DNA from 3 places in the Rhodococcus antarcticus genome. Region 1 is predicted to be linked to each of the others. Evidence: riboswitches for the same ligand, from Rfam matches in the RefSeq annotation. Region 1 holds a riboswitch; each other region holds the start of a gene.
The links. A riboswitch is a leader RNA that binds a small molecule or an ion and turns the genes downstream of it on or off. The one in region 1 is predicted to bind S-adenosylmethionine.
Positions count from the first base shown of each region.

Region 2: linked by a shared signal. The riboswitch ahead of RHODO2019_RS10550 (ABC transporter ATP-binding protein) and the one ahead of RHODO2019_RS02740 (bifunctional o-acetylhomoserine/o-acetylserine sulfhydrylase) in region 1 are both predicted to bind S-adenosylmethionine.
Region 3: linked by a shared signal. The riboswitch ahead of RHODO2019_RS18340 (LLM class flavin-dependent oxidoreductase) and the one ahead of RHODO2019_RS02740 (bifunctional o-acetylhomoserine/o-acetylserine sulfhydrylase) in region 1 are both predicted to bind S-adenosylmethionine.

Region 1 is NZ_CP110615.1:538,485-546,133, forward strand. Features, by position in the region: gene RHODO2019_RS02730 (DUF3017 domain-containing protein) at 1-168, shown strand, start outside; gene metX (homoserine O-acetyltransferase MetX) at 172-1,290, opposite strand; gene RHODO2019_RS02740 (bifunctional o-acetylhomoserine/o-acetylserine sulfhydrylase) at 1,320-2,642, opposite strand; SAM riboswitch class IV at 2,759-2,876, opposite strand; gene RHODO2019_RS02745 (malate dehydrogenase) at 2,950-3,942, opposite strand; gene RHODO2019_RS02750 (NADP-dependent isocitrate dehydrogenase) at 4,070-6,283, opposite strand; gene RHODO2019_RS02755 (MFS transporter) at 6,428-7,649, shown strand, end outside.
Region 2 is NZ_CP110615.1:2,195,036-2,202,684, reverse strand. Features, by position in the region: gene RHODO2019_RS10565 (phosphoinositide-specific phospholipase C-related protein) at 1-245, shown strand, start outside; gene RHODO2019_RS10560 (hypothetical protein) at 317-802, opposite strand; partial or broken gene RHODO2019_RS19345 (heme-binding protein) at 1,247-1,593, opposite strand; SAM riboswitch class IV at 1,798-1,910, shown strand; gene RHODO2019_RS10550 (ABC transporter ATP-binding protein) at 2,224-3,015, shown strand; gene RHODO2019_RS10545 (aliphatic sulfonate ABC transporter substrate-binding protein) at 3,081-4,121, shown strand; gene RHODO2019_RS10540 (ABC transporter permease) at 4,210-4,950, shown strand; gene RHODO2019_RS10535 (glycosyltransferase family 2 protein) at 5,461-7,649, opposite strand, start outside.
Region 3 is NZ_CP110616.1:74,441-82,089, reverse strand. Features, by position in the region: gene RHODO2019_RS18345 (hypothetical protein) at 55-915, shown strand; SAM riboswitch class I at 1,155-1,242, shown strand; gene RHODO2019_RS18340 (LLM class flavin-dependent oxidoreductase) at 1,539-2,864, shown strand; gene RHODO2019_RS18335 (hypothetical protein) at 4,226-5,275, shown strand; gene RHODO2019_RS18330 (hypothetical protein) at 5,557-6,051, opposite strand; gene RHODO2019_RS18325 (hypothetical protein) at 6,411-7,235, opposite strand; gene RHODO2019_RS18320 (relaxase/mobilization nuclease domain-containing protein) at 7,232-7,649, opposite strand, start outside.

The sequences.
Region 1 (7,649 bases):
CTCCTGGGGCTGGCGCTGCTGGTCGGGGCCGTGCTGCGGGCGGCGCTGCCGGAGGAGCGGGCGGGGCTGCTGGCCGTGCGCAACCGGCCGTCGGACGTGCTGACCTTCGGCTCGTTGGGCCTGGCGATCATCGTGCTCGCGAGCTCGATCGACTCGCTCGGCAGCTGAGGCTCAGCTCCGGGCGAGCGCGAGGGTGGCGGTGAGCAGCTCGCCGACGGCCGAGGCCTCGGTGAGGAAGCCGTCGTGGCCGTGCCGTGAGCGGATGACGCGCAGCCCCGAGCAGCCCGGCATGGCCTCGGCGATCTCGGCCTGCAGCCGCAGGGGGTAGAGCCGGTCGCTGTCGATCCCGCCGACCACCACCGGAACGGGGCAGGAGCTCAGCGCGGCCCTGACCCCGCCGCGCCCGGCGCCCACGTCGTGGTGGTTCATCGCCTCGGTCAGCGCGACGTAGCTGGCGGCGTCGAAGCGGGCCACGAGCTTCTCGGCCTGGTGGTCGAGGTAGCTCTGCACGGCGAACCGACCGGCGGGGTCGTCGGGCTGGTCGTGGTTGGCGTAGCGCTCGTCGAGCTCGACCTCGGCGCGGTAGGTGAGGTGCGCGAGCAGCCGAGCCAGGCCGAGCCCGGTGCGGGGGCTGCGGCCGGTGCCGTGGTAGCTGCCGCCCTGCCAGTCGGGGTCCGCCGTGATGGCGCGCACCTGGGCCGACTGGGTACCGATCTGGTCGGCCGTGGCCCGGGCGCCGGCGGCCAGCACCAGGGCGGAGCGGACGCGGCCGGGGTGGCCCACGGCCCACTCCAGCGCGCGCATGCCGCCCATGGAGCCGCCGACCACCGAGGCCCAGGCGTCGATCCCGAGGGCGTCGGCGAGGGCGAGCTCGGTGCGCACCTGGTCGCGGATGGTCACGGCGGGGAACCGGGCACCCCACGGACGCCCGTCGCGGTGGGACGAGGACGGCCCCGTGGTGCCGCGGCAGCCGCCGAGCACGTTGGGGGCGATGACGCACCAGCGGTCGGTGTCCAGCGCAGCACCCGGTCCGACCATGCCCTCCCACCAGCCGGGGGAGGGGTGCTCGGGCCCCGCGGGGCCCACCACGTGGGAGTCCCCCGTGAGCGCGTGCAGCACGAGCACGGCGTTGTCCCGTGCGGAGCTCAGCCGGCCCCAGCTCTGGACGGCCACCGTCACGTCGTCCAGCACGGCACCCCCGTCGAGCTGCTGCCTTCCCAGCGTGACGTGCTGCAGCACCCCGTCCGAGCGCAGGCTCGGACGGGGTGCTGGCCGGGTGGTGGGGGTCATGCTGTCCGAGGTGCCCGTGCAGACCCCGGTCACGCCCCGGCCGCGGCGGCGAACCCGACCTGCAGGTCGGCGAGGATGTCCTCGAGGCCCTCGATGCCCACGGCCAGGCGGACCAGACCGGGCGTGACGCCGGTGCTGGCCTGCTCCTGCGGGGTGAGCTGGGAGTGCGTGGTGGACGCCGGGTGGATGACCAGCGAGCGCACGTCGCCGATGTTCGCGACATGGCTGTGCAGCACCAGGGCGTCGACGAAGCGCTTGCCGGCCTCGAGCCCGCCGACGATCTCGAACGCGAGCACCGCGCCGGGTCCCTTGGGTGCCAGCTCCTTGGCGCGGGCGTGCCACGGTGAGGAGCTGAGCCCGGCGTAGGTGACCGACTCGACGTCCTCGCGCGCGTCGAGGAACTCCGCGACGGCCTGGGTGTTGGCGACGTGCCGGTCCAGGCGCAGGCTCAGGGTCTCGATGCCCTGGCTGATCAGCCAGGCGTTGAACGGGGACACCGCCGCACCGAGGTCGCGCAGCCCCTGCACGCGGGCCTTGAGCACGAACGCCGGAGCGCCGAGGTCGGCGAACACCGCGCCGTGGTAGCTCGGGTCCGGGGTGGTGAAGCCCGGGAAGCGGCCCGAGCGCCAGTCGAACGTGCCACCGTCGACGATGACCCCGGCGACCGAGGTGCCGTGACCGCCGAGGTACTTGGTGGCCGAGTGCACGACGATGTCCGCGCCGTGGGCCAGCGGCTGGATGAGGTACGGCGTGGCGATGGTGTTGTCCACGACCAGCGGCACACCCACCGAGTGCGCGACCCCGGAGACGCCGACGAGGTCGAGCACGTCCCCGCGCGGGTTGCCGATGGTCTCGCCGTAGAACAGCTTCGTGTTGGGCTGCACCGCCGCCCGCCACTGCTCGAGGTCGTCCGGGTCGTCGACGAACGTCACGGAGATGCCGAGCTTGGGCAGGGTGTGGTGGAACAGGTTGTACGTGCCGCCGTACAGGCTGGGGCTGGAGACGAGGTGGTCTCCGGCCTCGGCGATCGTCAGGATGGCCAGGCTCTCCGCGGCCTGTCCGGAGGCGGTCAGCAGGGCGGCGACCCCGCCCTCCAGCGACGCGATCCGCTGCTCCACCACGTCCTGGGTGGGGTTCATGATGCGGGTGTAGATGTTGCCGGGCTCGGCCAGGCCGAACAGCGCGGCGGCGTGGTCGGTGTTGTCGAAGACGTAGCTCGTGGTCTGGTAGATCGGCAGCGCGCGGGCGTTCGTCGACGGGTCGGCCGTCTGGCCCGCGTGGACCTGCTTCGTCTCGAAGCTCCAGCCGGCGGACGGGTCGGTCGGGACGGTGGTCGGGTCGGTCTCGGTCATCGGTGGTCTCCGTGGGGTGCGGGCACACGTGTGCCCTCTGCTGGGTGGGCTGGGCCGGTCAGCAGTGTCGACATCGCATGGTGGGGGCTCCTCGACGAGGGGCCCGCACTCGCACGGGCCCGCGCTTGCCGTCCGGAACCTCTCCGGACGGCCTGGTCAATCACCCGGGGCACCCCACCGCGGAACGAGGGTTGCCGGCCAGCGAGCCGGGGCTTGACGCTGGCACTCATGACCTGGGCGCGATGGTAGCGCGCGCCCCACGCGGTGTGCACCCGAGGTGTCCGACCCGTGGACACCCGCCTCGACCTCAGCCCAGCAGGCCCAGCCCGGCCACGGCGTCGCGCTCCTCGACCAGCTCGGCCACCGACGCGTCGATCCTCGCCCGGGAGAACTCGTCGAGCTCCAGTCCTCCGACGATCGAGTAGGAGCCGTCGGCGCAGGTGACGGGGAACGAGCTGATCAGCCCCTCGGGCACGCCGTAGGAGCCGTCGGAGGGCACGGCCATGGACACCCAGTCCCCGTCAGGGGTGCCGTGCACCCAGTCGTGCACGTGGTCGATGGCCGCCGAGGCCGCCGAGGCCGCCGACGACGACCCGCGGGCCTCGATGATGGCCGCCCCGCGCTTCTGCACGGTGGGGATGAACTCGCCCTCCAGCCACGCCTGGTCGTCGACCAGCTCGGTCGCCACCGTCCCGCCGACCTCGGCGCGGAACAGGTCGGGGTACTGGGTCGCGGAGTGGTTACCCCAGATGGTCATGTGCCGGATGTCGGTCACCGGGCGCTGCGTGCGCGACGCGAGCTGGGCCAGGGCCCGGTTGTGGTCCAGGCGGGTCATCGCCGTGAACCGCTCGCGGGGGACGCCGGCGGCGTTGCTCATCGCGATGAGTGCGTTGGTGTTGGCCGGGTTGCCCACCACGAGCACCTTGAGGTCGTCGGCGGCGGACTCGGCCAGCGCCCGGCCCTGGGTGGTGAAGATGGCCCCGTTCGCGGCCAGGAGGTCGCCGCGCTCCATGCCCTTGGTGCGGGGGCGGGACCCGACGAGCAGGGCGACGCTCGCACCGGCGAAGGCCGTGGTCGCGTCGTCGCTGATGGAGATGCTGTGCAGCAGCGGGAACGCGCAGTCGTCGAGCTCCATCGCCACGCCCTCGGCGGCCCCCAGCGCGGGGGTGATCTCCAGCAGGCTCAGCGCCACCGGGGTGTCGGGACCGAGCATGGCGCCGCTGGCGATGCGGAACAGCAGGCTGTACCCGATCTGCCCGGCGGCTCCGGTGACGGCGACGGTGACGGGTGACGGGCTCATCGCGGGGACTCCTCGGGGTTCGGCGGACCGGACCTCACCGACGCTACCGCTGTGCGGGATCTCACAGGGGACGACGGGCGCGACGCGACCCCCGACCGGTGCGGTCGGGGGTCGCGGGGCGGGTGGCTCAGAAGGCGTCGATGAGCCCGTTGAGCGTCGCGCTGGGCCGCATGACGGCGTCCGTCCTCGTCCTGTCCACGTGGTAGTAGCCACCGAGGTCCACGGGGTTGCCCTGCACCGCGGCCAGCTCGCCGACGATCGTCTCCTCCGCGGCGGCGAGGTCGCCCGCGAGCCCCGCGAACAGCGCTGCGAGCTCGGGGTCGGTGGTCTGGGCGGCCAGGGCCTGGGCCCAGTAGAGAGCCAGGTAGTAGTGGCTGCCCCGGTTGTCGATCTCGCCGACGCGGCGTGCCGGGGAGCGCCCCTCCTCGAGCAGGCGGCCGGTGGCCTCGTCGAGCGCAGCCCCGAGCAGCCCGGCGCGCGGGTTGTCCGTCTTCTCGGCCAGGAACTCCAGCGAGACGGCCAGGGCCAGGAACTCGCCCAGGGAGTCCCAGCGCAGGTGGTCCTCCTTGACGAGCTGCTGGACGTGCTTGGGCGCGGAGCCGCCGGCGCCGGTCTCGAACAGCCCGCCGCCGTTCATCAGCGGGACGATGGAGAGCATCTTCGCGCTGGTGCCCAGCTCCATGATCGGGAACAGGTCGGTGAGGTAGTCGCGCAGGACGTTGCCGGTGACGGAGATGGTGTCCTCGCCGCGACGGGCTCGGTCCAGGGTGTACCGGGTGGCGTCGGCGACGTCCATGACCTCGATCGTCAGGCCGTCGGTGTCGAGCTCGGCCAGGTGCGCCCGCACCTTGACCAGCACCTGCGCGTCGTGGGCGCGGGTCTCGTCGAGCCAGAACACGGCCGGCGAACCGGTGGCGCGGGCGCGGTCCACGGCCAGCTCCACCCAGTTGCGGACGGGGGCGTCCTTGGTCTGGCAGGCGCGCCAGACGTCGCCGGCTGCCACGTCGTGGCTCAGCAGTACCGTCCCGGCCGCGTCGACGACGCGGACGGTGCCGGCCGCACCGATCTCGAAGGTCTTGTCGTGGCTGCCGTACTCCTCGGCCTTCTGCGCCATCAGGCCGACGTTGGGGGTGGTGCCCATCGTCGTGGGATCGAAGGCGCCGTGCTCGCGGCAGAAGTCCACCGTCTCGGCGTAGAGCGGGGCGTAGGACGAGTCGGGGATGACGTACTTGGTGTCCTGCAGCTCGCCGGCGGTGTTCCACATCTGTCCCGAGCTGCGGATCGCGGCCGGCATGGAGGCGTCGATGATGACGTCGCTGGGCACGTGCAGGTTGGTGATGCCCTTGTCCGAGTCGACCATCGCGAGCGACGGACCGCTCTCGTAGCCGGCGGCGATGGCGGCCTCGACGGCCTCCCGCTCGGCGCTCGGGAGTCTGCCCAGGGCTGCGAGCACGCTCGCGAGGCCGTCGTCGGGGTCTGCTCCCACCGAGGTCAGCGCGGCGCCGTGCTCGGCGAAGACGGCGGGGAAGAACGCCTCGACGACCCGGCCGAAGATGATCGGGTCGGACACCTTCATCATCGTGGCCTTGAGGTGCACGGAGAACAGCACCCCCTCGGCCTTCGCGTCGGCGATCTGCTGGGCCAGGAAGGCGTCCAGGGCGGCGCGGCGCATGACGGAGGCGTCGACGATCTCGCCGGCCAGCACGGGCAGCGACTCCTTGAGCACGGTCACGGTGCCGTCGGCAGAGACGTGCTCGATGCGCAGGGTGTCCGCGGCGGCCAGCGTCACCGAGACCTCCGAGTGCCGGAAGTCCCCGTCCAGCATCGTCGTGACGTGGGACTTGGACTCCGGCGACCACGCGCCCATGGAGTGCGGGTGCTTGCGGGCGAAGCCCTTGACCGAGGCGGGTGCGCGTCGGTCGGAGTTGCCCTCGCGCAGCACCGGGTTGACGGCGCTGCCCTTGACGGAGTCGTAGGCCGCGCGGGCCGAGATCTCGGCCTCGGTCCGCGGGTCCTCCGGGTAGTCCGGGACGGCGTACCCGGCGGCCTGCAGCTCGGTGACCGCGGCCTTGAGCTGCGGCAGCGAGGCGCTCACGTTCGGCAGCTTGATGATGTTGGCCTCGGGCGTCGTGGCGAGCGCGCCGAGCTCGGCGAGGGCGTCCGGCACCCGCTGGGTGTCGGTGAGCAGGTCCGGGAACTTGGCCAGGATGCGGGCGGCCAGCGAGATGTCACGCGTCTCGACGTCCACCCCGGCCTTGCCGGCGAACGCCTCGATCACCGGCAGCAGCGAGTGCGTCGCGAGCGCGGGTGCCTCGTCGGTGTACGTGTAGATGACCTTCATCGCTGCCTGCGCCTGCCTCTGCCTCGGGGTCCGTGGTGCTCGGCGACCACGCTAGCCCGTGCCCGCGCTGCGGCGCCCCGGGGTCGTCGAGCCCTCACTGTCGCGCGCCCGTCTTGATCGATCCATGACACGATCTGCGCCGTCATGACCCAGCTCCACGCCGCCCCGGCCGCCGCCACCGTTGCCCGCACCCTGCGTGACGCGCGGCGGCCGATCCTGGCCCTGGCGCTGGGTGGGTTCGGGATCGGCACCGCCGAGTTCATGGCCATGGGCCTGCTGCCGCAGATCGCCGGTGGCCTGGGGGTGTCCGAGCCGCGCGCCGGCAACGTCATCTCCGCCTACGCGCTCGGGGTCGTCGTGGGCGCCCCGCTCATCGCGGCCCTGTCGGTGCGGGTCCCGCGCAAGCGGTTGCTCGTCGCCCTGATGGTCCTGTTCACCGTGGGCAACGTCGCGGTCGTCCTCGCCCCCGGGTATGGCTCGGTCGTCGCGGCCCGGTTCCTGACGGGGCTGCCGCACGGGGCGTTCTTCGGGGTGGCCGCGCTGGTGGCCGCCTCGCTGGTGGAGCGGAGCAGCCGCGCGAGGGCGGTGGCCGCGGTGATGATGGGGCTCAGCGTCGCCAACGTCGTCGGGGTGCCGCTGGCCACCTGGGCCGGCCAGTCGCTGGGCTGGCGCAGCACGTTCGGGGTGGTCGCCGGGATCGGTCTCGCCACCGTGGCCGCGCTGCTGGTGTGGCTGCCGGACGTGCACCTGCCGGTGAGCAGCCCCCGGGCCGAGCTCGGTGCCCTGGCCCGCCCCCAGGTGTGGCTGACCCTCGGGGTCGGGGTGGTCGGCTTCGGCGGCATGTTCGCGGTGTACAGCTACATCACGCCGACCCTCACCGAGGTCACCGGGCTGCGCGAGGGCCTTGTGCCGCTCGTCCTCGCCGTCTACGGGGCGGGCATGGTGACGGGCAACGTGCTCGGCGGCTGGCTCGCCGACCGTGCGCTGGTGCCCGGCCTGTTCGTGCTCCTGGTGGCGATGGGCGGGGTGCTGGCCCTGTTCACGGTCACCGCGTCCAGCGTCGTCGGCGCGGTGCTGACCGTGTTCGCCATCGGCACCGCGGGCAGCGCGATGGTGCCGGGCCTGCAGACCCGGCTGATGGACGTCGCCGCCGACGCGCAGACCCTGGCGGCCTCCCTCAACCACTCCGCGCTGAACCTCGCGAACGCGGCCGGGGCCTGGCTCGGTGGCCTGGTGGTCTCCGCCGGCCTCGGGTACACCGCGCCCGCGTGGGTCGGAGCGGTGCTGGCCGCCGCCGGGCTCGTGGTGCTGAGCGCCTCGGCCCTGCTGCAGCGGACCCGGCCGGAGACGGTGCGCGGGGCGGCCC
Region 2 (7,649 bases), 1.7 Mb from region 1:
AGCAGCTGGGCTGTGCCCGCAACCGTGGCACCGATCGGAGCCAGCTGCTGCTGGTGAACAACTGGTTGAACAGCTTCGAGAACACCATCACCGACGCCGGCCGCGTCAACGCTTACAGCAGCCTGTACCCGCGGCTGGAGACGTGTCGGCGCGAGCGCGGGATGATCCCGAACTTCGTGGCCGTGAACTACTACAGCCAGGGTGACGTGGTCGCGGTGGTGGACGCTCTCAACGGCGTCGGGTAGGCACGACATGCTGCGCCGGGACCACGCTGCGGGGCAGCCGTCCTCTCGACCAAGGACCCGGGAGGAAAGGCTCAGGACCGTGAGACGACGTCTGCGCTGATCAGGATCTCCACACGGTGGTCCGTGGTGAGCACGTTCAAGTATCCCGGGTCCACGCTGAGCACGTACCCGTCCACCGTGCCGCTGGTGGTCTGGATCCTCTCCAGGGGGACCCAGGGGGTTTGGCCGAAGGCCGCGATGAGCAGCACACCCACCCCGGCGACCACCGAGACCCGCGCCAACAGCGCAACCAGCAGTCGGCGCAAGAACGACTGCGGTGGGGTCCGGCGGACCATGGCCAGCACCCCGAACACCGCCACCGCGGCCAGGGGCAACCACCACAGGCCGAAGCTCAGCACGACCGCGAGGGACGTGGCCAGGGCGAGCGCGGCAACCAGCAGCACGGACGTGCGCCGCCTGCCGTCCCCCCACAGGTAGTCCGCGACCAGCAGCGGCATCAAGCACCCGACGAGCGCCGCCGTCAGGAGGTGCTCGGCGAGCAGCGATCCCAGGAGCATGGTGAGACCGTTCGTCACAGTCAGGGTCGTGCTGACGACGAACGCCGTGTCCCAGCGGTAGCCGGACACAGCAAATACTCGGAGCATCACGAAGACGAGCCCCCACAACCCCGCCTGAACAGCCCCATCAGCAAGACCTGGCTCGGCCCGCTGACGACGCGAAGAGCCACCAGCCGAGCTCGTCGAGCCAGAGTCACCGCGCGGTCCTGTGATTGACATCTACGACCTCCAGGCCGCCTGCTCGACCCTCCACGAAGGTCCCACTGACGGAGCCGAGGCTAGCTGACCGGACCCAACAGTCGACGCTGCCGGGATGCTTCAGCGGGCCTGGCAGCCCCGCGACGCGGCGTCCCGGTCGAGGATCGGGCTGCAGAACGGTGGTGTCCCGTGCGGTGACCACCGTCGCGTGGTGCGGCCAGCGGGGTTCGGCCCCGCCGGTCCCGGCTACGGCGCGAACACCGCCCGTCCGGCGTCGGCGACCTGGTGGTCCTGCTCGACACTGCCGGCGCGGACCCCGACCCCACCGGCCACCGCACCGGCGGCGTCCCGCAGCAGGACGCCGCCGCCGAGGACGACCAGCCGCCCGCCCGAGGTGGACTCGATGCCGAACGGGGTCTGGCCCGGCTGGACGAGGGGGCAAGGTCCTTCGTGCCGTCCATCGAGCTGAACGTCACCAGGTTCGCGCCGTCGTCGACCACCGCGATGTTCATCGGCTGCCCGATGCGGTCCGCCTCCGCCGTGCACGCCCGGACAACAGCCTCGGCCTGCTCCAGCGAGATGAGTCGTGCCATGTGGTGACCTCCTCAGCACTCAGAAGAACCCGGGTGGAAACCTCGGCGGGAACGCCGAGAAGCTCGTCGAGCTCGCGCACCCGACGTCGCCGTTCCTGGGCCCCAGCGCGGCCCTCTGTCCGACGCCCTCCATCGCCGGTGACCCTGGTCACATCGGGACGGCTGTGTTTGACAGGGTCGGAAGACCTCCCCAAGATCAGCCTCGGTCATGAGCGCCAGCGTCTAGCCCCGGCTCGCTGGCCGGCAACCCTCCTTCCGTGGCGGGGTGCTCCGGGTGACGACCAGGCTCCGGCATTCGTCCGGAGCAAGCACGGGCCGGGTCCGGCCCACGGCGGAGGAGAACCACGTGGACGAGAAGCTGGCTGCGTCACCGGACGCGCTGCACCCACCGCACGAGCTCGTGCTCCTGGCCGTGCACGTGCTCGCCGTCGCCGACGTGGACTGTCCCGGTCCCACGTCGCTCTGACCTCGACGCGCCCCACCCTCTCTCCCTGACCGCGCCCGGCCCGTCGCCGGTAGCGCCCCGCGGCCCCGTGCCGTCTCCCTCCCGCCCGTCCGCGCCCGTGCGCGGGCCCGTCCGACCGGAGAACCCGTGACCCCGCTCGTCTCCTGCTGCCCGGGAACCCCCTCGTGAGCACCGCCCACGGTGTCGTCCTCTCCGGTGTCGGCCGCACCTTCGGCCATGGTCCTGGTGCCCGGGTCGTCCTCGCCGACGTCGACCTCGAGGTTCGGGCCGGGGAGGTGGTGGCCCTGCTGGGGGCGTCCGGATCCGGCAAGTCGACCCTGCTGCGCCTGGTGGCCGGGCTGGACGCGCCCACCGCCGGCGAGGTCCGCGTCGGGCAGCGCCCCGTGCGGGGGATCGAGCAGCGGGCGGCCGTGGTGTTCCAGGAGCCGCGGCTGCTCCCGTGGCGGACCCTCGCGGCGAACGTGGCCTTCGGACTGCCCGACGGGACGAGCCGGGCCGAGGGCCGGGCCGCTGTCGCGCACTGGCTCGACGCCGTCGGGCTGAGCGGTTCCGCCGGGCACCGGCCGCGCGAGGTCTCCGGCGGCATGGCCCAACGGACGGCCCTGGCCCGAGCCCTGGTCCGGGGACCCGGTGTGCTCCTGCTGGACGAGCCGTTCGCCGCCCTCGACGCCCTGACCCGGCTGCGCATGCAGGACCTGGTCGACGAGCTGCAGCGCACCTCGGGCACCACCGTCCTGCTCGTCACCCACGACGTGGACGAGGCGCTCCAGCTCGCCGACCGCATCGTCGTCCTCGGCGCTGCGCCCGGGGCCGAGGAGGGGGCGGGGGTCGCGGTGCGCACCACCCTCGACGTGCCGGGGGCCCGCCCGCGCGACCGGGCCGACCCCGACCTCGCCCGGCTACGGGTGGTCCTGCTCGACCAGCTCGGCGTCCCCCGCCACACCCCGGTTCGATGACCCCCCGCACGCCGCACGCCGCCCTGCCGTTCGTCCCCCGTCCGCACTCCCCGAGGAGAACCCCCGTGAACCGCCCCCCGTCCCGCTCGCTGCTGCTTCGCACCGGCGTCCTCGCCGCCGCTCTCGCCCTGCTCGCCGGGTGCGTCTCCGGGGAGAGCTCCACCGGAGCCGTCGCCACCGGCACCGCCCCCTCGGGGACGGCCGAGCTCCACCTGGACTACGCCTACTACAACCCCGAGAGCCTCGTCATCAAGGACCAGGGGTGGCTCGAGCAGGCACTGCCCGGCACCAAGGTCACCTGGGTGCTCTCGAACGGCAGCAACAAGGCCAACGAGAACCTCCGCGCCGGGGCCGTCGACCTCGCGTCCACCGCCGGCACCCCCGCCCTGCTGGCCCGGGCCAACGGGTCCCCCCAGAAGGTCGTCGACGTGTTCAGCCAACCCGAGTGGTCCGCGATCGTGGTCACCGCGACCTCCGCCGTGACCGACGTCTCCCAGCTGCGCGGCAAGAAGATCGCCGCGACCCAGGGCACCGACCCCTACTTCTTCCTGCTGCAGACCCTCGCCACCGCCGGGCTCACCGCCTCCGACGTCGAGATCGTCAACCTGCAGCACTCCGACGGCAAGACCGCCCTCGAGCGCGGTGACGTCGACGCGTGGGCCGGACTCGACCCCTTCATGGCCCAGACCGAGCTGCAGGCCGGCTCCAAGCTCATCTACCGCAACCTCGCCTTCAACTCCTTCGGCGTGCTCAACGCCAACGAGTCCTTCCTGGCCGCGCAGCCGGCGACGGCCCAGACCGTGGTCGACACCTACGAGCGCGCACGAACCTGGATCGCCCAGAACCCCGACCGCACGGTCGACATCCTCTCCGCCGCCGCGCAGATCGCCCCACAGGTCGCCCGCCAGCAGCTGCAGACCCGCACCACGCTGGACATCGACCCGGTGCCCGGGGACACCCAGAAGACCGTCCTCACCCACATCCTCCCGCTGCTCGTCCAGGGCGGACTCGTCCGCAGCGCGTCCGACGCCACCACGGCGCTCGACACCCTGTTCGACCCGACCTTCGCCCAGAAGGCCGCCGGCACCCCCTCCACCGGGCGTTGAGATGACCCTGACCCAGGACATCGACTCCCCACCGATTGCCGTGTCCGCACCGCCCCGACGCAGCACCCGTCCCGGCCGGGGAGTGCTGATGCGCGGACTTCTCGGGCTCCTCGTCCCGGTCCTGCTCCTCCTCGGCTGGCAGCTCCTCGCCACCTCTGGCCTGTTCTCCGCCAGCCAGCTGCCCACCCCCGGTGCGGTGCTCGGGGCGCTGCGCGAGCTCCTCGACCGCGGCGAGCTCTGGCACAACATCGCCATCAGCACCCAGCGGGTGCTCCTCGGCGTCGCCGTCGGCGCCGGCAGCGGCTTGCTCCTCGGCGGGCTCGTCGGCCTCTCCCGACCGGTCCGCAGCGCTCTCGGACCCACCATCGCCGCCCTGCGGGCCGTGCCCTCCCTGGCGTGGGTCCCCCTGCTCCTGCTCTGGCTGGGCATCGGGGAGACCCCCAAGATCACGCTGGTCGCGATCGGCGCGTTCTTCCCCGTGTACACCACTGTCTCCGCCGCCCTGGACCACGTCGACCGCCACCTCGTCGAGGTCGGCCGCGCCTACGGCCGCCGCGGCATCCCCCTGTTCCTGCAGGTACAGCTGCCCGCCATCGCCCCGGCGACCCTGTCGGGGCTCCGTCTCGGCCTCGCCCAGGGCTGGTTGTTCCTCGTCGCCGCCGAGCTCATCGCCTCCTCGATCGGCCTCGGCTTCCTGCTCATCAACAGCCAGAGCACCGGCCGCACCGACATCCTCATCCTCGCCATCATCCTGCTCGCCGTGCTCGGCAAGCTCACCGACGGACTGCTCGGACTCCTCGAGAAGGCCGTGCTCCACCGCTTCGGCTGACGGGTGTCTGCTGCTCCCTGCACGCCGATCAGCTATCGGGCGGCCCCGACACTGGTGTCCGATGCTTCGGCGAACCGGCAGCGGTCTACGACGACACCGGTGCGGCCGGTGTGTGCTGAGGAGCTTGAGCAGCGGATCTCGTCGTTGCTCGCGTGTCGATCGCGTACCAGGCCATCCAGGTGATCGGAAAGGCCACGCCGCAGATCGCGACCAGGATGTGGCGGTGGCCGCCGAGGCGACGACAAGCCCCAACTGAGGTGAGCACGGCGAGCGGGGACGCCATCGCCCTCATCGGCGTTCCGTGTGGACCACCCGTCCGGGAGGCATCGGCTCGAGGCCCGAACTGCTGGCGCGGTCGCCGGATCCCGTTCGTCATGCGGCGACGGGATCCCCGACCGGGTATGCCCGATACAGCCCATGGTTGAATTCCGCCCCACGCCAACGTGGTCTGCTGCCGGTCGGCGAAGTTCTCGGGGTTCTTCCCCAGCGGAGTGGCCCGGGGCGGCGACGTCAGCCGAGACGTTGGTGGTCGCGGTGTGCGAGATGGTGTTTGCCCGCGGTGGGAGCGGTCGAACTGGGGCGGGTGTTGGTGCGGTGTTGGTCCCACCGGGCGTGGACGACCCTCGGCAGGGGATGCTTGGTGTGGGTCGGGTGGGTGCGGGCGGCCGTGGTGGGGGTGTATCCGGTCGATGCGGCGGTGGGGGCCGGGTGCAGCTGGGTTCGTGGTGAGTGGGCGCCGGGGGTGGCTTCGACCTTCGCGTTGTTCGCGGTGGCGGGGCGGGTGCGGAGGCGGTTGCGGGCTGGGGCGGTCAGGTCGGCGGCGGCGTTGCGCCATCCCATGTAGCGGGTGACGGCGAGGGCGAGGATGACCGCGTTGAGACCGCCCAGCACAGCGTGGGTGAGCCGGCCGCTGGTCGCGTCGATGCCGGCACCCGCAGACCACGCGGTGATCAGCAGCAGGGTGAGTGCGACGTAGAGGGCGGGGGCGGCGGTGCGGTCACTGACTTTGGGGGTCCGGCCGAAGGGTATGCGTTCACCGGTGATGGCTTGGTGCACCGACTTGACGACACCACCGAGGTTGACTGGCAGCATCAGCAGGTTCAGGGCGTAGATCTCGAGCAGGTCGCGGCGACGGCGGCCGACCAGGCGGAGGTCTCGGGTGTAGAGAGCGAAGTAGGGCAGGGAGGTGGCGACCAGCAGCACCCCGGGGACGGACTCGGTGAAGGGAACCATCAACAGCACCAGCAGCGCGATGTTCACGGTAGCGATGCTGACGAGGTAGTGCACCCTCATGGTCGCCTCACCGAGTCGGCCACGCAGGCCGGTCCGCAGGTAGGACCGCAGCAGCTTCGGCAGGATGATGAGACCACCGTTGGCCCAGCGTCGGCGCTGGATGAGCAGTGATCCGTAGTCGGCGGGGGTGGCGCTGTAGGCCAGCCGGGCCGGGTAGTTGTGCAGTCCCCAACCGGCGTCGACGAGGTCGACGGTGGACTCGGTGTCCTCGATGACCGTCCGATCTTGGATGTACCGGGTGACGAGGTGACCGCGTTCGACGATGACAGCGGCGATGTCAGCGAGCGCGGAGGTCCGCAGCAACGCATTCGCACCGACCCAGTAGGTGGCCCGAAAGTGGGTGGAGCCCTGGTGCACGAGGTGCATGATGTCGGTGGTGGCGCCGGCGGTGCGTTCCAGCGGGGCAGGTGCCCCGGGGATGGCCGAGTACGGGGTTTGCATGACTGCGGTGCGGGTGTGCTCGGGGCGGGTCATCTGCTCGACCAGGCGCAGTGCGTAGTCGTGCACGAGCATGCTGTCGGCGTCGACGGTCAACAGCCAGGGGCTGGCCGGGACGCACAGCACGGCCCCGGCCGGGACCTCCTGCTGCGGGGTGGGCCCCGCCACCGCCTGCAGGTGGGTCCCGTCCGGGTGGTGCGCTGTCCGCCAATCCCGGCCGAGCAGGGCGATGTAGGCGTTGAGGTTCATCGCCTTGTTCGGCTCGTGGGAGAGGTTCACGAACTGCTTACGTTCAAACGTGGACACCTCCACGGTGAACATGGTGGCCAGGCGGTGGTACTCCCGGTGAAGATGCTCCGACGTCAGGGTGTCGTCGCGGTGGCGTGCAGCGGTGCGCTGCGCCCGGTGCCGACAGGCTGCGGCCCGGGCGGTGAAGGTCAACGCGGTGAGCAGGCGGCTGGTGTGGTCGTGATCATCTTCCCGCGCCGCTTGGGCTTCGAGCCACCGGGCAACACCCTCGTACAGGTCCGCGACGTGCGCGGCCTCCGCGGCCCCGATCTCCTGCGACATGTGGGGGTGGGCGCCTCGGCGCGCGAGGAAGGAGCTTGCCTCAGCCGCAAGCTCCCGGGCGGGCCCGGCCAGCAGGTCGTGGATCTGCGCGGGCAACGCCCGCACCGCGGCGAGACCGGCTGCCTGCTCGGGTGTCTCCGGCAGGGGCGGGTCATCGACCAGGATGACGACCCTACGATCGGGGTACTCCTGCAAGGCGGCGGAGAGGACCGTTCCGCGGACGACCGCCACGTCCTCCCGGTAGGAGGGAATGAGCACGGTCAGCAACCCCGGGTCGGAGCCGGGGGCGAACAGGGCATCGAGACACTCCGGGTCGGGGTCCTGGGCCCTGCCGATGCGCCGGTAGTTGCCCCACCGGGCCAGCTGGTACACCACGTTTCCGTAGATCAGCACCGCGA
Region 3 (7,649 bases), on a different replicon from region 1:
GTGGAGGACACAGAGGCGCCCGTTCCCGTCGTTCGGCGGACCTACAGTGGGACCGTGCCGACCTTCACCGCGTCCGTTGACGGCGGCGACGACGACGACGACGCTGGCCTGACCGAAGAGCAGCGGGCTGCGCTCGTCCGCGCGTTCTCGACGCCGGCGTTCACGCGCTCAATGGAGCAGCTCCGGCAGCAGATCAGCAGCCCTCTCGAGGGGGCGCTCCAGCAGCTCAATCAGCAGGTGACGGCGGGAGTCACCGCTCAGCTGGAGCCGGTGCTGAGGGCGTCTAGGTTGCGGAATGAGGCCCTGATGAAGGCGATCCAGCCGCAACTTTCGGCTCAGGTAGCAGCGCCGTTGCGGATGCGGGCGGTCCTGGAACCGATGTTCGCGCAGATCGCGGAGCGGCAGAGGGAGTGGGCAAAGGCGCTCGCGGTGCCTCTGATGGCGAACGCCCACATTCAGTCGCAGCTCGCCGGCCTTGCGGTGAACTCGGAGTTCACCCGTTCGTTGGATCGAGTCAGTGCGCTGTCGCGGCTGCGTTTGGAGCTTCCGGACGCTGCCGGGTTCGATCGGTTGTCGGAACTGATCGACGAGGGCGAGTTCGATGCGGAGACGCTGTCGGCTGCAGAGGACGGCGTTGCTGCGGACGCTGAGCTGTCCGCAGCGATCGACGAGGCGGCCGAGGTGTTGTCCGAGGCTCGCCCCTGGATCTCACGCGTGCGGGCCCGTCAGATGGTGGTCGTGTGGGTGTGGCTGATGTGGACTGCGGCGTTGACGGTCGTGGCGGTGGCCGCGCCTTCAACGATCGCGACGTACGTGAGTCTCGCGGGGCTGCCGGCGGGTAAGGAGGCCGCGAAGAGGGCTGGCGAACAGTTCGACCGGCGCTTCCCGCCGGAGGACGAGCCGGTCGGCGGCTGAGCCCCGCCCGGTCAGTGTCGGCGCTTTGGGGTCAGCAGGGTGAGCCGAGTCATCATGCCAAGTGGCGGCGTCCTCGCAAGCGGATCCCCGTGCGAAACGGCGTGGATGTTCGGGGTGAGGGTCTGGAGAGGGTGACCACCGGTGGGCTGGGGCGGCGTCGAGCTCGTCAGGGTCACCCGCGCTCGCCTTCCCGGACACTGCTCGACCGGGAGGGAGCAGCCTGTGGTCTACTTCTGCCTCGACCATCCAGAGCGGCTGAGAGACCTGGCTCGACGACGCCGCAGCAACCATCGTTCGCGAAGGTGCTACCGCCAGGACCGATGGAGGAACACTGCTGTGAGCGCGTCGACCCGTGTCCTCGACACTCCCTCGCACGCCCCGCCGACTAGCGGTGCGCTGCGCCGCGTGGGCGCCGCGGGATCCGTCGGCACCACGATCGAGTGGTACGACTTCTATGGCTCTGCCGCTGCCCTGGTCTTCAGGCCCGCTCCGGAGACCCTGCACCGTGACCTGACTGCGCCGACCCGGGCACTCCCCGAGCGGGTCGTCGAGCCGGTCACTACGTGGGCGCGGGGGTACTGACCGTGGGCGCGAGCGACCGTATCCGGTTGTGTGCCTTCGCCATGGGGTGTGCCGGTCACCAGAGTGCGGGGTTGTGGACCCACCCGGGTGACCGCTCGACCTCCTACACCGATCTGTCGTACTGGACGGACCTGGCGCGGCTGCTGGAGCGCGGCGGGTTTGATGCCCTGTTCCTGGCCGACGTCCTGGGTGTCTACGACGTGCACGGTGGGTCGCGCGACACCGCGGTCCGTGCGGGGGCTCAGGTGCCGCTGATCGATCCGATGCTGACCATCCCGGCGATGGCCGCGGTCACCGAGCGTCTTGGGTTCGCGGTGACGTCGTCGGTGACCTATGAGCACCCCTGGGCCACGGCGCGCCGCTTCACCACCCTGGACCACCTCACCAACGGCCGGGTGGGGTGGAACGTGGTCACCTCCTACCTGGCCAGCGCCGCGCGCGGGTATGGCATGGGGGAGCAGGTGCCCCACGACCGGCGCTACGACCTCGCCGAGGAGTACGTCGAGGTGTGCGCCGCGCTGTGGGAGGGCAGCTGGGAGGACGGTGCGGTGGTCCACGACAGTGCCTCAGCCACCTTCACCGACCCGTCCAAGGTCCACGACGTCGACCACGACGGGGAGTTCTTCTCCGTCCATGGCCCTTTCCTGTGCGAGCCGTCACCCCAGCGCACCCCGGTGGTCTTCCAGGCGGGGGCCTCGGCCCGGGGGCTGGAGCTGGGCGGGCGAATCGCCGAGGTGGTGTTCGTCTCCGGGCCGACAACGGCGGCGGTGCGCACCATGGTCGACGGGGTGCGCGCAGCCGCGCAGGCCGCCGGGCGGGACCGGGGCGACATCAAGGTGTTGACGATGCTCACCCCCGTCCTCGCCGACACTGACGACGCCGCCTGGGCCAAGCACGCCGACTACGTCGCCCACTCCAGCCGGGAAGGTGCCATGGCCCTGTTCGGGGGGTGGACGGGGGTGGACCTGTCCGGGCTGGACCCCGACGCCCCCCTGGAGCACGTCGAGAACGATGCCACCCGCACCGCGCTGGCCGCCTTCACCACCGCCGACCCCCACGCCGCGTGGACGGTCGGCTCGGTGGCGGAGTTCGTGGCCGTCGGCGGGCGCGGACCGGTGCTGGTGGGCTCCCCGACCACCGTGGCCGACGAGCTCGAGCGGTGGTGCGAGGAAGCCGACGTCGACGGGTTCAACCTGGCCTACGCCACGTCGCCAGGCACCTTCACCGACGTCGTCGACCTCCTGGTCCCCGAGCTACGAGCCCGCGGCCGGATCCTGGAGCCCGAGGGGGCCACGCTGCGCGAACGCCTCGTCGGCGGAACAGCGCGGCTGTCCAACTCCTCATGGGTAGGCAAACACCGAAAGTAAATGCCCCCTCACCGGCCCGCCCGACGGCACCCCTGCAGCACCGGCACTGACCTGCTGGGCGCGCGCCGTCCCAGGGCCCTAGCAACGGGAGCGGTATCGATTGCCCCGCTGCACAACGCGTTTCGAAGTGCCGATAAGAGAGATTATGACAAGTCAGGAGCCTTGACTGGCTCTTCCGGTGCTACCTGCCCTCCCCGGTGTCCCGGTCCTTATGGGGGCCCACCGGCGGAGTCGTCGAACCTCTGGCCCGGACGCCCCTTGGTTTCGTGCCAGGCTCCCGCTGCCGGGCCGCCTCCACGGTGTGGCGCTGCCCGCGTATCAGCTGGCTCCCCGAGCGCCCCGGCAGGCTCTACTGCCCCACCCCGGGCACCCTCCATTGCACCGGCGCCGACCTGGACGGGTCCGTACAGCTGCTCGAGCACCGCGGTGCCCCGGTTCCCGGCGATGACCACCCGGGCGGCCGTGAGGTCCTGCACCTGGCGGCCGCGATGCTGCCTGCGCAGCCGGTCACAGTCGCGTGTTGACAGCCCGTGACTGCCATGTTGCACTGAGATCTACCTCACATCAAACTCACACCGTTGGCGAACCCCCTCGGCCGAGTGGGCCTCACCAGCTGGTCGCGTGCTCCGCCTCCACGGACCGTGCGGCGATCGTGGAACGCGGCAACTTCGACGCGCGGCTATCCCGGCCGGCAGGCCGATCACAAGTTGGTCGTCAAGGCCCAGCGAGGACGGTGATGCGGTGGCCAGAAGTAATGATGTCGCCGCCCAGCCTGCGAGTACCCCTGGTAGGACGACGACGGGAACGCAGCCCCTTGATCAGTTGCCGGCGGCAGCGCTGATCCAGCTGGGCTGGACGGCGCAGCGCCTGGACCGGGCGCGCCCGCGGAGAGTGATGGCGTCGACGGGCCTGCCCGATCGCCTGTCCGGACTCTCCGGACACGGCGAGTTCGACTGTGCCCGGGTTGACCTCACCCTGGCCTCGACGTGCGTCGCCGCGATCGCGGCGACGCTGTCGTGGCCCACCGACCGGGTTCCGGAGCTCACCGCGGTGACGACGGCTGCGCATGCTCACGGCGCCGCGCTCGCGGACCGCCTCTGTGGTCGCCGGCGCCACGGAGGCCCCCATCGTGGCGGTCTGGGCGATCTACGCCTCCGACGTGACCGGTGGTGGGAAGGTCGCCGGACAGCTCAGCGCAGTGGCGGGCTACCTCGTGTCGTACGCCCGGACGGTCGGCACCCGGAACAGGGCGCCGCCTACAAGGCCGGTATGCCGCTATGAGGCTCGCCGATCGACTTCGTCTACGCCGAGGCCGTGTCCGGCCCCCCGTCGGACCCCGCGACGAAACGGGGTGGGTGGCAGTGACAGTGACCGCAGCAGCGGCCAGTCAGGCGACGGTGGCAGTGGCAGTGACCGCAGCAGCGCCCACTCACGCGACGGTGGCCGCGTCAGCGGGCAGGCAGCACCGCTCCGATGAAGAGGGTGTCAGGGCGAAGCAACTCGGGAAGAAGCGGCAGACCATGGGACTAACAAACGGTTTGACAAGATGGGGCGTCGCCACGCCCGCTCTAGTCGCCATCGGCGTTCTCGGATGGAGTGCTTATAGCGCCGCAACTCCGGCCGCCGTGGAGGGAACGTCCTCAGGAAAGGGCTTAACCACTGCAGCAAGTCAGACCACCGGACTCACCATGGATGACCATCACGCGCTCGGGCTGGCGATCTGGGGCGTGGCCGCGTTCATGGTCGCGATTCTTCTGTTGTTAGAATTCTCTGCGTCGCCACGCCAGTCGAGTAACAAGTTTGGCTTCCTCGACAGCATCGTTGGTGTTGACGGCCGAATATCGACGAGCAAGACCGTCGTGTTCATATGGACCCTCGAACTCGCAGCCGCGCTCATCCTTCTTTCTGGCATCGTCGTATGGGACCGCAACCCTGCCGTCACCGCCGATCACGTCTTCGGCACAGGCGATTGGAACGCCTATTCGTTATTGCTCGGCGGCCCGTTCGCGGCCGCCGTCATAGCCAAGGGCATCACCGCCTCAACGACCACAACGACCACAACGACCACAACGAATCCGATCCCCAAATCGAACACCCAAGACGTTACGCCGTTAGTGAGCTTGTCTGGGATGACTGATAAAGGTGCAGCGCTGAAGGACATAACCAGTAACGATGACGGGTCGACGAGCCTAGCCGACAGCCAGTACGTCATCTTTTCCCTCGTCGCGATGGTGTACTTCTTTGGCGCGTTCGTCGGCAATATTGTCGACTACACCAGGACGACCGACGTCACGAAGATTCACCTCGGGTTGCCCACGATCCCGTCCGCCCTCCTCGGCCTGACCAGTTTGGCGGCGCTCACCTACGTTGGTAACAAGGCCGCAGCCACACAAGGCCTAAACCCCTCCTAGCTCATCACGACCTGGGTCGGCGCGAATCAACCTGTAACAGCCACCATGGCGAACTTGCCCGCGACCGTGACCCCGGGGAACGTGGTTGTCATCTGCACCACCGACTACTCCACGCCGGCTCTCCAGCTGAACGTCACCGGATTTCGGCGCAGCACATTTCCCTCGCCCCCGCCATCGCATCAGTCCTACCGCGCGGTTCGGCGTAGTTGAACTAGCGAACGAGTGGACGGGGGTGGCAGCGCCGTCTTGTCCCTTGAAGACCGTCCGCGCAACTGCGCGTCCTACGGCGCCGTCGGTGCGGTGCCGAGGACCTGGCGGTAGGCACCCACCCAGTCGGTGGCGATGGTGTTCTGGGCGTCGGCCAGGGTCATGCGGTGGGCGCAGACCAGGTCGTGCAGGGCGGTCTCGAGCGTGTCCTTGGGGTTGGGGGCGGCACCCGGTTCGGGCCACAGGTTGCGGGGGCTGTTCGGGGACCCACCGAGCTCCAGGGGCACCAGGTGGTCCAGCTCGTAGCTCGAGCTGGGACCACGGTCGTTGTAGGCGCGCAGCGTGGACTTCTTCTCCGTGCTGGTGACCGAGGCGGGGGGCCGCACCGTGGAGGTGTACCCACCCCGCCGGCAGATCGTCGTACCGATCGTGGCCTGGGTGACGTGCGGGTCAACCGCACCCGGGGTGCACGCGGGGTCGGGCAGGGTCCCGTTCTGTACGGCCCGGGCGTGACAGGTGCCCGGGGCCGGGAACGGCTGGGCGGTGCCGTGGTCAGGGTCCTCCGCCACCACACCACCACTAGCGCCGGCAGCGGAGGTCACCGACCCGACGCCCCCACCACCGCCACTAGCCCCACCGCTCGAACCGGCCGGGGTAGAAGTGCACCCGGCGGTCATCACGCTGGCGACACCCAGCAGGGACAGCAGGAGAACGGCCCGGGTCGACCTGGGCGCCCGGCGGCGGCTGGTCCGAGCTCCCGTTGTCGCCGCATCGGCGGACTGGTCATGGACGAGCTCAGACACCGGTGCTCTTCCGTCGTCGAGGGGTAGGACACCGCGAGAACAACGACGCGTTCTGCCGAGCACTGACCGCGTGAGCCGGTCGGCCAGCCCGCCCAGCACGGGTGACGGCACCATTGCGGCGGGGGTCACCGCTCCAGTCCGGGTTCCCGCTGCCGGGCTGCTTCAACGGTGTGGCGTTGTCCGCGACGCAACTGGCTCCCAGGTTGTCCGGGCAGGCTCGAGCGCCCGGCCCGGGTGGTCTGGGCCATCCCCGCCAGCCGGGGTGCCTCGGCACCGTGCTGCCAGGCCCCCCCAGGCCCAGACTCCGCCACCGTCTCGGGGTGCGTGACCGCAGCACCGTCGGTGCCGGCGGTGATGACGTGCCCGGCCCAGTCGGGCCCGTGCAGCTGCTCCAGCACCGCGGTGCGGTCAGCGTCGACGGCCCGGCCCGCGGCGTGGTCCCCCGTGACCACCACACGGGCCGCGGCCAGGTCCTCCACCTGGCGGGCGGCGTCACGGGAAGCGACGGCGGGGTCGACGACGTCGGCCTTGATCCGCAACGCGTCGGCCCGGGCCCGGTCCGGGTCCGCACCGACGGCCCGCAGGGCGTCGTCCCACTGGCGGGGGTCGCCGCCCCCGGTCGCGGTGTGCGCCGCCCACGCCGTGGCGACGTCCGCTACGTCGGTAGCCCGCAGCCCGTCCACGACGTCGGCGGTACTGCCGGCCGGGGTCTGCGACAGCGGACCCCGCCCTGCGACCTCGGCCACGGTGGGCAGAGCCTGGGCTTGGGTGAGCCGGCCGAGCTGCGCCCGCCGCGCGATCTCCTGGGCATCGGCCCCGGCTTGGCGGGCGGCGTCCCGCACAGCCCGGTCACGGCGCTCCGCGACGGCCTGGGCGATGGCCAGCGCGGCGGCCAGCATCGCCTGCAGCTGCCGCCCGGCGTGCTCCATGTGCTCGTCGACCTCGTTCATCGTCCGATCCCCCGATCATTCGTGGTGATGCCGCTGGTGGTGCCCGGGGTCATCACCGGGACAGCTGTGGGCAGGGTGCTCCGCTGCGGTGACCGTGGGGTCAGCGCCAGACGCGGCCCGGTATCGCCGCCGATGACCACACTCGGGTCCAGGGCCGCCGCCGCAGCCTTCACGTGCACCCCCGCCGCCGCCGCCGCCCGGGCCTGGGTCACCCGGCCCGCGGTCTCGTGGGTGCGTTGGATGGTCTGGGCGAGGCGGAGCACCTGGTGCAGCAGCATCACCGTCCCGGCCGGACCCTTGCGCCCGGCGGTCTGCACGGTGAGCACTGCCCGGGCGACGGTCGCGAGCCGGTGCTCCGCCGGCGCCACCGGCGGCCGCTGTCGGGGTTCGCGTTCCGCGGCCCGGTACAGCTGA